3 regions of the Rahnella sp. WP5 genome follow, and region 1 is predicted to be linked to each of the others. Evidence: predicted binding sites of a transcription regulator. Region 1 holds the regulator's gene; each other region holds the start of a gene.
What was found. The regulator PhoB, encoded in region 1, activates phosphate uptake and scavenging genes when phosphate is short. The targets are predictions, from matches to a motif close to CTGTCATAAAACTGNCNNAT.
Positions count from the first base shown of each region.

Region 2: a site for PhoB is predicted at 1,346-1,365, ahead of phnC (phosphonate ABC transporter ATP-binding protein). Genes of this name have one in related genera too.
Region 3: a site for PhoB is predicted at 1,237-1,256, ahead of EX31_RS18870 (heavy metal response regulator transcription factor). Genes of this name have one in related genera too.

Region 1 covers NZ_KN050721.1:154,629-156,835, forward strand. Annotated here, with positions in the region: gene sbcD (exonuclease subunit SbcD) at 1-605, opposite strand, end outside; gene phoB (phosphate response regulator transcription factor PhoB) at 833-1,522, shown strand; gene phoR (phosphate regulon sensor histidine kinase PhoR) at 1,545-2,207, shown strand, end outside.
Region 2 covers NZ_KN050721.1:532,653-534,859, forward strand. Annotated here, with positions in the region: gene dld (D-lactate dehydrogenase) at 1-1,199, opposite strand, end outside; gene phnC (phosphonate ABC transporter ATP-binding protein) at 1,406-2,207, shown strand, end outside.
Region 3 covers NZ_KN050720.1:361,062-363,268, reverse strand. Annotated here, with positions in the region: gene EX31_RS18880 (cytochrome b/b6 domain-containing protein) at 1-481, opposite strand, end outside; gene EX31_RS18875 (hypothetical protein) at 508-1,131, opposite strand; gene EX31_RS18870 (heavy metal response regulator transcription factor) at 1,345-2,019, shown strand; gene EX31_RS18865 (heavy metal sensor histidine kinase) at 2,012-2,207, shown strand, end outside.

The DNA of each region.
Region 1 (2,207 bases):
ACGGAATCTGAGGTACTGACGCCGACAGTCGTCAGATGGCCGGTCGCAATAATAGGCAGCGGCATGCCCAGTTCGTCACGTCTGGCCTGCGCAGCCTGCCAGAGCGCGTCATAATGCGCGGCGATGGCTTCCTGCAATGCCAGTTGCTTGTCGCTGCCGGACTGTCCCGCCTGGCTGGCGAGCAGATCACGCGGGCGTAAAAACGGGATAGCGCACAGTATCGCGCCGGGTTTCCCGTCACGCTGACTGAGCACTAAAATCTGTTCAGAAAGGTTTTCACCGACGGTGGCAATCACCCGCGTATTCAGGCAGGACAGGAGCTCGCGCGATTCATTGAGCGTGGCGACAGAATCGTGGTTACCAGCCAGCACCACCAGCTGGCAGCCGGTTTGCTGTAATTCCACCACGAAGCGGTTATACAATTCTCGGGCATAACTGGGTGGGGATCCCGTGTCGAAAATATCGCCCGCGACAATCACGGCGTCGACCTGATGTTGTTGCACCTGACCGGTCAGCCAGCGCAAAAATGCCTGATGTTCGGCTGCACGGCTTTTAGTGAAAAAGTACTGGCCGAGGTGCCAGTCTGAGGTGTGGATCAGGCGCATGAGACTCCCGTATGAACCCTGGATGACGACAATGGGGTAAAGTATAAACGTCGGCAGGGGAAGCTGTCCCCGATAAATCAGACCAATTTCAGCAAGATGGCCGGAAATTATCTGTCATAGTTGACTGTAATGAACCATTCTTTTCATTCATAAATCTGTCACAAAACTGACGCATAATGGCGCCCGCAATCAAATAAAAGATCGCTAACCTATTGGCAGGACCTACGATGGCTAGACGTATATTGGTGGTTGAAGACGAAGCTCCAATCCGTGAAATGGTGTGTTTTGTACTGGAACAAAATGGCTATCAGGCCGTAGAAGCTGAGGATTTTGATTCAGCGATTGGGCAGCTTGTTGAACCTTACCCTGAACTGATCCTGCTTGACTGGATGTTACCTGGCGGTTCCGGTATTCAGTTTATTAAGCATCTTAAACGTGAGGCTCTGACCCGCGAAATTCCGGTGATGATGCTGACCGCACGCGGTGAAGAAGAAGATCGGGTGCGCGGCCTTGAAGTGGGTGCCGATGATTACATCACCAAACCGTTTTCTCCGAAAGAACTGGTTGCCCGCATTAAAGCCGTGATGCGTCGCATCTCGCCAATGGCGGTGGAAGAAGTGATCGACATGCAGGGGTTAAGCCTGGATCCGTCGTCTCACCGGGTGATGGCCAACGAGCAGGCGCTCGATATGGGGCCGACCGAATTTAAGTTATTACACTTCTTTATGACCCATTCCGAACGTGTATACAGCCGCGAACAGTTGCTCAATAACGTCTGGGGCACTAACGTTTATGTGGAAGATCGCACGGTTGACGTGCATATTCGTCGTTTACGTAAGGCGCTGGAAACCAGTGGACATGACAGAATGATCCAGACTGTTCGTGGTACCGGATACCGTTTTTCAACGCGTTATTGAGCCCTCACAGCGGAGAATCTGTGTGCTAGAACGTTTGTCATGGAAACGACTGGCGGGTGAATTGTTTCTCTTTTGCCTGCCAGCGTTAATTCTCGGTATTTTCGTCGGCCATTTCGGCTGGCTCCTCCTGGTGTCGCTGATGGCGGCACTGGGCTGGAATTATTACAACCAGCTTAAACTCTCTCACTGGCTGTGGCTCGACCGCAGCATTACGCCACCGAATGGGCGCTGGAGCTGGGAGCCGCTGTTTTACGGGCTGAACCAGATGCAGATGCGCAACCGGCGTCGCCGTCGCGAATTAGGTCAGCTCATCAAACGTTTTCGCAGCGGTGCCGAATCGCTGCCGGATGCCGTGGTGCTGACCACTGAAGAAGGCAATATTTTCTGGTGTAACGGACTGGCGCAGGATTTGCTCGGTTTCCGCTGGCCGGAAGATAACGGGCAACATATCTTCAACCTGTTGCGTTATCCGGAATTCCGGCTGTGGATCCAGACCCGCGATTTCAGCCGGGCGCTGAATTTACAACTCAATAATGAGCATTATGTCGAGTTTCGCGTCATGCCTTATTCCGAAGGACAACTGCTGATGGTGGCACGCGACGTGACCCAGATGCGTCAGCTTGAAGGCGCACGGCGTAACTTCTTCGCTAACGTCAGTCATGAACTGAGAACCCCATTGACGGTA
Region 2 (2,207 bases), 380 kb from region 1:
GTTCGGGCTTCGTCAATACCGGGGCCGGACATTTTCAGCAGTAAGTGATGTTCAAACCGGTCACGATACTGCTTCATACGCGGTGGCAGATGATTCGGCAGGGCTTTGCTCAGACACTGCATCACGCGGTCGCTGAAATGTTTGGGCAGGAAAGGGACCTTACTGGCGTGTGCATCGAACTTTCCTTTGGCAGTAAACATGTCCGGCATTTTGTCGGTGCCAAGTTTGTCGATCATCAGGAAAGTGTCTTTGCCATAGACTTCGGTGATATCGAAAATATCCCGGTGCATGTATTCCCCTGCCACCGGAAGGTTAGCGAAGTCACGCAGGATCTGGCGGCGTAATTCTGTCAGCACCGCCGTGTCATTGGTGCCGATGTAGAAAACCTGCTGCTGCGTTTCTGCCGGAAACGTATCGAGCCGCACGGCGAAAACCGCCAGCTTGCCCGCACAACCTGAAGCTTCAAATAAACGTCGCTCATCCGCGTTGAAACGCGACGGCGTATCAGCATCCACTTCGCGGACACGTGAGGCATAATCGTGATCCGACGCCAGACGCTGATCATGCTGGATATCGGTTTCCAGATAATCGCCTTTTTCCAGACGAGTCAGGATTTCTTCCGGCGTTTCACCAAGATTAATGCCCAGATGGTTAATCAGCCGCAATTCACCTTGTGCATCGATTTGTGCATAGAGCGCCATTTCAGTATACGCCGGGCCGCGTTTCACCAGCGATCCGCCAGAATTATTACAGATCCCGCCGACCACCGATGCGCCGATGCAGGACGAGCCAATCACTGAATGCGGTTCGCGGTTGTAGGGCTTGAGGATTTTTTCCAGCTTATACAGGGTGCTGCCGGGAAAGCCGATCACCTGATGACCGCCGTCAAGTAACTGGATCGTGTCCAGTTTCAGGGTGCTGAAAATAACAATGTCGCGGTCATAGTCGTCGCCGCTGGGCGTCGAACCTTCGGTCAGCCCGGTATTGGCGGCCTGCATAATGACAATCTTGTCGGCGGCGATGCAGGTTTTGAGCAGTTGCCACTGTTGCAGCAGCGTTTGTGGAAATACTACCGCCAGCGCTTTGCCGCCACCGGAGCGAAACCCTTTGCGGTAGCGTTCGGTGTTGCTGTCGCCGGTTAAAACGTGGCGGCTGCCGGCAATCTCTTTCAGCGTGGCGATGAGTGACTGATTATCCATTTCATCTTCCTTTTTTGATGGGATGCCATCTAATCATAGACTTAAATGATACTTGTTAAGTTAAACGTCATTCGGGATATGGGTTAGGTAATTTCACTTAATCTGTTGCATTTTTGTCATGCGCTGTCCATTAAATCGTCATTGATGTGTCATAAAACTCGCGCTTAATGAACGCCAGATAACCAAAGCAACCGAGAGACAGCATCATGGCGCAAGCTCATCTTAAGCTGGCACAGGCTGAATATCCTCAGACCGGGCCACAGCATCTGAACAAAGTTCTGGACGTCAAAGGCCTGGTGAAATCCTATAAATCGGGTCAGCGTGTCCTGAATGACATCAATTTTGATCTCCACGCCGGTGAGTTCGTGGCGGTAATTGGCCGTTCTGGCGCGGGTAAATCCACCTTGCTGCATGTGCTTAACGGTACGATCCCGCTCACGGATGGCAGCGTAGTATGCCATTACGAAAATGGTGAACAGCAGGAACTGGCCGGGCTTACCGGCAAAGCATTGCGTCGCTGGCGTTCAGGCTGTGGCATGATTTTTCAGGATTTCTGCCTGGTGCCTCGTCTGGATGTCCTGACAAATGTGTTACTGGGGCGTCTCAGCCACACCTCAACGTTCAAATCATTCTTTAACCAGTTCGATGACGAAGACCGCGCCCGCGCCATCTCTTTGCTTGAATGGTTGCACATGCTGCCGCATGCATTGCAGCGTGCCGAAAACCTTTCCGGCGGCCAGATGCAGCGTGTGGCGATTTGTCGCGCGCTGATGCAGAACCCGAAAATTCTGCTGGCCGATGAACCGGTGGCGTCACTGGATCCGAAAAATACCCTGCGCATCATGAATGCGCTGAAAAAAGTCAGCGAAGAGAATATCGCCGTGATGGTCAACCTGCACTCGGTCGAGTTGGTGAAAGATTATTGCACCCGTGTTATCGGCATCGCGAAAGGGCAGATTATTTTCGACGGCCATCCGGACCAGTTAACTGAAGGCATTTTGCACCAGT
Region 3 (2,207 bases), on a different contig from region 1:
CAAACAACCAGACCAGACCGCTGAACTGCGCGGGTTTCCAGATCGACAAACCCGACAGCACCAGCAGCGCGCCCAGCAACAGAACACCGCTGTACATCAGTTTTTGCACCGCGTTGTACTGACCCAGTTTGTGCGGGAGTTTGAATGTCAGTGCGCGAACGGTATCGCGCCAGATCGTACGGGGCGAAAAGGGGAAAAAGTCGCGTCTGAAATGACCGCTGAAAATGCCCCACAGCAGATAGAACAGGGCATTGGCCGCCAGCAGCCACATTACCGCCAGATGCCAGGCAATATTGCCACCCAGCCAGCCGCCGAGGGTGGTGTTCTGCGGGAAAGTGAAAGCGAAAAGCGGGTCGGCGTTATAAATCCCCCAGCCGCTCATCACCATGCCGATCATTGCCAGCAGATTGATCCAATGACAAATGCGAACCGGCCAGGAATGAATCCGGCGCTTCCGGGGCGATGAGAGCTGAGGTTTCACGCTTAATCTCCTGTTGTTCGGCCGGATTACATCGGCGGCGCGATGCCGTCTTTACCGGCAGCAATACCACGGGCAACCAGTGCACCTTTGTCATCTTTTATGGCAAACAATACGATTTTAGTGCCCGGTTTCAGCAGGCTGCGGTCGCCCGGCGCCAGCAGAACAACCGGTACATCGTCAGGCACAATGACCGTTTTCTCGGCATCGTGATATTTCACGGTCAGGGTGCGGCCATTGCTGTTCACCAGCTTGCCGACGGTGCCGTTGGTCATGGTATTGATTTTGCCATCGGCGGATTCAAACGGATTGAAGCCTTCACCGCTGCCGCGCAGGCTGGGTGCGAATACGTGCACTTCCAGTGCTTTCAGCGTGCCATTAGCCTGCGGAACGGCGGCCGTCCCGATGAAGCTGTCCGCTTTGATATCGCTGATTTGCCCTTTGGTGACGGCATTGATCTTGGTCTGGTCGGTCAGCTTAACGTCGAGTTTTTCGCCCTGACGTGTGGTGATTTGTACCGATGAGTCATTAACTGAATCAATGGTTCCGCGTGTAGGTTTAATCACATTATCGGCGGCAAATGCCGATGTCATCCCGCTGCACATCAGCAGGGAACCCAGTAACAGACCAGCGAGACGTGTTGGTGCATTCATGATTAATTCTCCATTTTCCAGCGTTTTTTCATTCTGTTAGATGAATCACTGAACCTGCCAGTGATGAATAACTTTCTTAAGAGTGGACGATAAACCGGTATTGGCTGATGACAAATTGATGACAAAATTGTCATCAAAGGTGTCTGACGAAACTGATAAACTTTCGGGTGAATCATTCTTTAGGTGAATGGTCATGCGGCGCTGAGGGCCTGAATGCGAATACTGGTGATTGAAGACGATGTCAGTACAGGCGATTACCTGAAAAAAGGGCTGACAGAAGCAGGTTACAGCGTAGATCTGGCACGCAACGGTGCCGACGGCCTGTTTCTGGCGCTGGAAGAGGGGTACGACGCGGTGATCCTCGACGTCATGCTGCCGGGGCTGAACGGCTGGCAGGTGATGGAAGTCCTGCGCAAAAAAAGCGACGTGCCGGTGTTGTTTCTCACCGCCCGCGATGAAGTACAGGATCGCATTCACGGGCTGGAGCTGGGGGCTGACGACTATCTCATCAAACCGTTCTCCTTCACCGAACTGGTGTTGCGTATCCGCACCTTGCTGCGCCGCCCGGCCGCCCGTGAGCCGGATGCGTATTCGGTGGCGGATCTGAATCTTGATGTGCTGCGCCGCCGCGTGACCCGCCAGGATCAGACCATCGCACTGACCAATAAGGAATTCATGTTGCTGCAGTTGCTGATGCGCCGCGAGGGTGAGGTTCTGTCGCGAACCATGATCGCCTCGCAGGTCTGGGACATGAATTTCGACAGCGATACCAATGTAGTGGATGTCGCCATTAAGCGTCTGCGTGCCAAGGTTGACCGCAGCTTTGAGGTGAAACTGATCCATACCGTGCGTGGCATCGGTTACGTGTGCGAAGTGCGACATGAGTGATCGTCAATTGACTCACCTCCCGAAACGCGCCATGTCGCTGACGCTTCGCGCCACCTTACTTTTCGCGCTGATCGCCTCGATGGTGGTCAGTGCCGTCGGTTTCTACCTCTATTACTCGATGGATAAAGAACTGGTACGCCGCGCGGATTACCAGGTCAGCGGGCGTGTGCAGTATTTCCGTCATCTGC